DNA from 2 places in the Streptomyces sp. SYSU D01066-1 genome. Region 1 is predicted to be linked to the other one. Evidence: riboswitches for the same ligand, from Rfam matches in the RefSeq annotation. Region 1 holds a riboswitch; the other holds the start of a gene.

Region 1 (3,398 bases):
GGGCGACGGTGTACGCCATGTGCGCGCCGACGACCTGGCGGAACTGCTCCTCGGAGCTGAACACCGGGACGTACGCCTGGCCCTGGATCTCCAGCGTGGGCAGGTCCAGGGGGCCGCTGTGCGGGCCGCCGCCGTTGGGCAGCGGGACCCAGACGAAGCTGCGGCCGAGGACCTCGACTATCCGGCCGCCGGCGCCCGGCACGCCGAGGGCGGCGGAGAGCACCTCCTCCAGTTCGTTGCCGGGCCATCCGCCGTGCGGGTGAGGGTGCGCCTGCGCCGGGAAGTCCATCTGCTTGCCTACCGCCTGTGGGGAACCGCTGGTGTGGCTGAGAAGGCTACCGGTCAGCCGGTGAAGCCGATCCGGCGCAGGGTGTCGGCCGCCGCGCGGTCGAGCAGGACGGCGGCGCCGCAGCCGGGCGGCAGCTCGCCCCGCTGGGCCGCGCGCAGCAGCCGGTGGGTGGCCGCGCGGTGGCGCAGGAAGGCGTACCGGGACACGCCCCGGCCGCGCTCGCGCTGGCCCCGCAGCGCCTGCTCGGCGTCGACGTCGAGCAGCAGCAGGTGCAGGGTGCCGCCGCGCCGCCGGGCCTCGCGGGCCAGCCAGCGGCGCACCCAGGTCTGGGTGCCGCAGTCGTGCACGACGACTCCCTCGCCGGAGCGCAGGGCGCGGCGCAGCCCGGCGTAGTGGGCGATCCGCACGAGGGGGCGGTAGACCGCGTACGGCAGGAAACGCGGCATGCGCCGGTCCCAGCGGTCGCGGGTGTCCTGCGAGTCGACGCGGATCCCGCGCACGGTCCGCTCCATCAGCGTGGACTTGCCGCTGCCGGGCAGTCCGGTGACCGCGACGAGGTCCTTCGGGCCGAAGAGCAGGGCGTGCGGGCTGCGGCCGGCCCGGTCCCGCAGATCGCGGACGACGGGTGCGGGCCCTGCAGCGCACGCCCCCCGGGCCGGGGCCGTGTGCTGCTCGGGCAGCGCGAGTCCCGAGGTCGTGGCGTATGCCGTGGTCCTGTTCACCGTGATCGTCCTCCCCTGGGGCGGTTCACGAGTTCCCATCCCCGTCGAGTGTAAAGAGAAGGTAATCCCGTGGTCTCGCGATTTCGTGCGCTCCACGCCACAAGCCGGTCACAAAGGCGGAGCCGGGGGGCGGTGCTACTGTGGCCGCGCCAACTGCATACCGGCCGTTTGAATCCGCGCGGGAGAGTCCCCGGCCGTCGCCGGGGCGCCGAAGGAGCAAGTTCCTCCCTTGAATCTCTCAGGCCCCGTCACCGCGCGGGCGAGGCACATCTGAAAAGCGGGCCGCCCCGGCGGCCCCACCCACGGTGCAAGTCCTGACCACGACCGGTACGTCCGGGCGTACGCGCGGTCACGGCGAACCTCTCAGGTACCGATGACAGATGGGGAGGGCCTTCCTCGCCCGTGCCGTCCTGTCCTGGGAGACGACCGATGAGCAGTACCCCACTCCGCCGTACCGCGCTGGACGCGGTACACCGCGCGCTCGGCGCGACCATGACCGACTTCGCCGGCTGGGAGATGCCGCTGCGCTACGGCTCCGAACGCGACGAGCACACCGCCGTACGCACCCGGGCCGGGCTGTTCGACCTCTCGCACATGGGCGAGATCACGGTCACCGGCCCCCAGGCCGCCGCGCTGCTGGACTTCGCGCTGGTCGGCGGCATCTCCACCGTGCGGCCGGGCCGCGCCCGCTACACCATGATCTGCCGGGCGGACGGCGGCATCCTGGACGACCTGATCGTCTACCGGACGGCCGGCGACACGTACCTGGTCGTCGCCAACGCCGCCAACGCCCAGGTGGTGCTGGACGCGCTCACCGAGCGGGCGGCCGGCTTCGACGCCGAGGTGCGCGACGACCGCGACGCCTACGCGCTGCTCGCCGTACAGGGACCGCGGTCGGCGGGCGTCCTCGCCGCGCTGACCGACGCCGACCTGGACGGGCTGAAGTACTACGCCGGGCTGCCCGGGACCGTCGCCGGCGTGCCCGCGCTGATCGCGCGCACCGGCTACACCGGCGAGGACGGCTTCGAGCTGTTCGTCGCCCCGGACGGCGCGGAGAAGGTGTGGCGGGCGCTGACCGAGGCGGGCGCGCCGGCCGGTCCGGTGCCGTGCGGCCTGTCCTGCCGGGACACGCTCCGCCTGGAGGCGGGCATGCCGCTGTACGGGCACGAGCTGACCACCGCGCTGACGCCCTTCGACGCCGGGCTCGGCCGGGTGGTGAAGTTCGACAAGGAGGGCGACTTCGTGGGCCGCGCGGCGCTGGCCGAGGCGGCGTCCCGGGCCCAGGACGAGCCCCCGCGCGTCCTGGTCGGCCTGGTCGCCGAGGGCCGCCGGGTGCCGCGCGCCGGGTACCCGGTGGTCGCCGGCGGCCGGGTGGTCGGCGAGGTCACCTCCGGCGCCCCCTCCCCCACGCTGGGCAAGCCGATCGCGATGGCGTACGTCGACGCGGCGTACGCGGCGCCGGGCACGCCCGGGGTCGGCGTCGACATCCGCGGCGGCCACGAGCCGTACCAGGTCGTGGCGCTGCCGTTCTACAGGCGCCGGAAGTAAGCGACCGCGCCAGAAGCGGGCGAGCGGCACGACAAGCGAGCGCGCCCGCCTTCCGTCACCCCCTCCGTTCACCGTCACACCACCTCTCACGGGAGAATTCAGACCATGAGCAACAACCCCCAGCAGCTGCGCTACAGCAAGGAGCACGAGTGGCTGTCGGCCACCGAGGACGGCGTCGCGACGGTCGGCATCACGGAGCACGCGGCAGGCGCCCTCGGTGACGTCGTCTTCGTCCAGCTCCCCGAGACCGGTGCCACCGTGACCGCGGGCGAGACCTGCGGCGAGCTGGAGTCGACCAAGTCGGTCTCCGACCTGTACTCCCCCGTCTCCGGCGAGGTCACCGAGGTCAACGAGAACGTCGTCGACGACCCGTCGCTGGTGAACTCGGCGCCCTTCGAGGGCGGCTGGCTGTTCAAGGTGCGGGTCACCGACGAGCCGGCCGACCTGCTCTCCGCCGACGAGTACACCGCCTTCGCGGCCGGCTGAGGCACGCCGGTCACGGCCCCGCCGGAGCCGTCCCGCGACGCGCGGGCACTGAAGGCCGAGGCCACGGGCACGGGCACGGCCCCGGCCGGCGGGCACCCGCCGCGTCCCGGGCCGAACGAGCAGCCCGCACCCCCCGCTGCCCCGGGCCGGGCCGGTGGCCCGGGGCACGGCGGTACCGAGGACTGGACAAACAGCCCGCCCGCACCGCCGACGCCCCGCACCGCCGGCACCCCGGGGCGCCGCGCCCGCCACCAGCGGACCGGCGCCCCACCCCCTCCCTCCGCACCGCCCCCGTCCTGAGGAGTCCCCGTGGCCATCTCGGTCTTCGACCTGTTCTCGGTCGGCATCGGGCC
Region 2 (3,398 bases), on a different contig from region 1:
CTGGTGGGGCGAAGACCCGGTGACACCGCCGGGACGGTGCGGCCCGCGGGCGGCAGGGCGGGGTGAGCGTCGGTACGGAGGTGCGACGGGGTGACGCGGCGGGGGACGGGTCGCACGTGGCGCGGGGGACGGCACGTGGCGGGAGCGGGCCGCGCGGCGGGTATCTGGGGCGGCCTGGCGGGTGTCCGGGGCGGCGGCCTGCCGGCCGCTGGGGTGTTCCGGGGTGACCTGTCCGGCCGGGCGGTGCCGGGGGCAGCTGTCCGGCCGGGGCGGTGCCGGGGGCGGCGGGAGGGGCGTCGTGGTTGTCGCGCGTGCGTGGTTCCGGTGCGGTGGTGACTGGGGGCCCGGGACACGGTGCCGGTGCCGGGCCGGGTCCGGTGGGTGTCCGCGGCGGCCGTCGGCCGGGGAGGTGTCCGGGGGCGGCGGGGTGGCCGTCGGGTGCCGTCGGTGCTCGTGGGCGTGGGACGGGACGCCCCCGGCCGGCGCGGCACCCACGCGTACGCCTCAGGTCATCTCCTCCTGGCCCGCCAGCTCGCCGAAGTCGTGGCCGGGCGACGGGGGCGGGGCGGTGATGTCGAGGCCGTAGTGGTGGTAGAGCTGCAGTTCCTGTTCCGGGGAGAGGTGGCGGCCGACGCCGAAGTCGGGGGCCTCCTTGATCAGCGCGCGGTCGAAGGGCACCCGGAGGGTGCCGTCGACCAGTTCGCTGGGTTCCAGGGGGACGAAGGCGTCCCGGCCGAACAGGCCGGTGCGGACGGCCGCCCATTCGGGTACGCCGGTGGCGTCATCGAGGTAGACCTCGTCGACGGTGCCGATCCTCGTGCCGTTGCGGTCGAACGCCTTGCGGCCGATCAGGTCACGCGGGTCGATGTCGGTGCGCACGGGCCCTCCAGGTGGTCGCCAACCATCCGGTACATCATCCGTAAGCACTACAAAAGAGCACATTCGCACGGGCGGCCACTCGAAAGACCGTGCGTGGGCCTCGCTGGTAGGCTGGCGAACGGCTGCTGACCCCGTGCGGGAGAGTCCTCCGGTTGCGCCGGGGGCGCCGAAGGAGCAAACCCTCCCCGGAATCTCTCAGGCCCACGTACCGCACGGACGAGGTCACTCTGGAAAGCAGGGCGGGTGTCGACGGCTTCCGCTCTCACCGACGGTGAAAGCCGGGACGGCCCGACAGGATCCCGGTGAAGCTCTCAGGTCGAGATGACAGAGGGGGAGGCCGTCGGGGCACCCGCGCCGTGGTGTCCCTCGCAGGTCGCGTCAGACCAGGAGGCCTCCACACGATGACAGCCCACCGTACTCCGCTCTTTGAGCTCGAACAGGGAACGCCGTTCGAGCGGCGTCACATCGGCCCCGACCACGAGGCCCGGGCCAAGATGCTCGCCCAGGTCGGGTACGGCTCGCTCGACGAGCTGACGGCCGCCGCCGTGCCGGACGTGATCAAGAGCACCGGAGCGCTGGACCTGCCCCGGGCGCGCACCGAGGCCGAGGTGCTCGCCGAACTGCGCTCGCTGGCCGACCGCAACCAGGTCCTCGACTCGATGATCGGGCTCGGGTACCACGGCACGTTCACGCCGCCCGTGATCCTGCGCAACGTCATGGAGAATCCGGCCTGGTACACCGCGTACACGCCGTACCAGCCGGAGATCTCGCAGGGGCGCCTGGAGGCGCTGCTCAACTTCCAGACGATGGTGGCCGAGCTGACCGGGCTGCCGACCTCCGGGGCCTCGCTGCTCGACGAGGGCACGGCCGCCGCCGAGGCGATGGCGCTGTCGCGGCGGATGGGGAAGAACAAGAAGGGGCTGTTCCTGGTCGACGCGGACGCGCTGCCGCAGACCGTCGCCGTGATCCGGACGCGGGCCGAACCGACCGGTGTCGAGGTCGTCGTCGCCGACCTCACCGACGGCATCCCGGCCGAGGTCGCGGAGCGGGAGATCAACGGCGTACTGATCCAGTACCCGGGCGCCTCCGGGGCCGTACGCGACATCAAGCCGGTGATCGACCGGGCGCACGAACTGGGCGCGCTGGTCACCGTCGCCGCCGACCTGCTCGCGCTGACGCTGCTGAAGTCGCCCGGTGAGCTGGGCGCCGACATCGCGGTGGGCATGACGCAGCGGTTCGGGGTGCCGATGGGCTTCGGCGGGCCGCACGCCGGCTACATGGCCGTACGGGAGAAGATGGCCCGCAGCCTGCCCGGACGACTGGTGGGCGTCTCCGTGGACGCCGACGGGAACCGGGCCTACCGGCTGGCCCTGCAGACCCGCGAGCAGCACATCCGCCGGGAGAAGGCCACCAGCAACATCTGCACTGCGCAGGTGCTGCTCGCCGTGATGGCCGGGATGTACGCCGTGTACCACGGTCCCGAGGGGCTGCGGGCCATCGCCCGGCGCACCCACCGCTACGCCGCCGTCCTCGCCGCGGGGCTCGCGGCGAGCGGTGTCGAGATCGTCCACGGCGACTACTTCGACACGGTCACGGCGCGGGTGCCCGGCCGGGCCGCCGAGATCGTCGCGGCGGCCCGGCGGAACGGCGTCAACCTGCGGCTCGTCGACGCCGACCACGTCTCGATGGCCTGCGACGAGACGACCACGCGGGCGCGGATCGGCGGGGTGTGGAACGCGTTCGGGGCCGAGGGGGACATCGAGGCGCTGGACGCGGCGACCGGGGACGCGCTGCCCGAGGGGCTGCTGCGCACCGACGAGTTCCTGGCCCACCCCGTCTTCCACCAGTACCGGTCCGAGACCGCGATGCTGCGCTACCTGCGCCGGCTGGCCGACCGGGACTACGCGCTGGACCGCGGCATGATCCCGCTGGGTTCCTGCACCATGAAGCTCAACGCGACCACCGAGATGGAGCCGGTGACCTGGCCCGAGTTCGGACAGCTGCACCCCTTCGCCCCCGCCGAGCAGGCGCAGGGCTACCTCACGCTCATCCGCGAGCTGGAGGAGCGGCTGGCCGAGGTCACCGGGTACGACAGGGTCTCGCTCCAGCCCAACGCCGGGTCGCAGGGCGAGCTGGCCGGCCTGCTCGCCGTACGCGGTTACCACCGGGCCAACGGCGACGAGCAGCGCACCGTCTGCCTGATCCCCTCCTCCGCGCACGGCACCAACGCCGCCAGCGCCGTCATGGCCGGGATGAGGGTCGTCGTCGTCAGGACCGCCGAGGACGGCGAGATCGACGTCGAGGACCTGCGGGCCAGGATCGAGCAGCACCGCGACGAGCTGGCGGTGCTGATGATCACCTACCCGTCCACGCACGGCGTCTTCGAGGCGCACGTCGCCGACATCTGCGCGGCCGTGCACGACGCGGGCGGCCAGGTGTACGTCGACGGCGCCAACCTCAACGCCCTGGTCGGCCTCGCCCGGCCGGGCCGCTTCGGCGGTGACGTCTCCCACCTCAAC

Evidence for each region. Region 1 has a riboswitch for glycine ahead of gcvT (glycine cleavage system aminomethyltransferase GcvT). Riboswitches for the same ligand answer to the same signal wherever they lie in the genome.
Region 2: linked by a shared signal. The riboswitch ahead of gcvP (aminomethyl-transferring glycine dehydrogenase) and the one ahead of gcvT (glycine cleavage system aminomethyltransferase GcvT) in region 1 are both predicted to bind glycine.

Annotation. Positions count from the first base shown of each region.
Region 1 is NZ_JBUDHV010000006.1:229,189-232,586, forward strand. Features, by position in the region: gene ACY1JF_RS08955 (enhanced serine sensitivity protein SseB) at 1-289, opposite strand, end outside; gene ACY1JF_RS08960 (AAA family ATPase) at 343-1,011, opposite strand; glycine riboswitch at 1,181-1,275, shown strand; glycine riboswitch at 1,276-1,401, shown strand; gene gcvT (glycine cleavage system aminomethyltransferase GcvT) at 1,441-2,559, shown strand; gene gcvH (glycine cleavage system protein GcvH) at 2,665-3,045, shown strand; gene ACY1JF_RS08975 (L-serine ammonia-lyase) at 3,355-3,398, shown strand, end outside.
Region 2 is NZ_JBUDHV010000048.1:45,410-48,807, reverse strand. Features, by position in the region: gene ACY1JF_RS29610 (DNA polymerase IV) at 1-66, shown strand, start outside; gene ACY1JF_RS29605 (PRC-barrel domain-containing protein) at 505-879, opposite strand; glycine riboswitch at 1,006-1,100, shown strand; gene gcvP (aminomethyl-transferring glycine dehydrogenase) at 1,281-3,398, shown strand, end outside.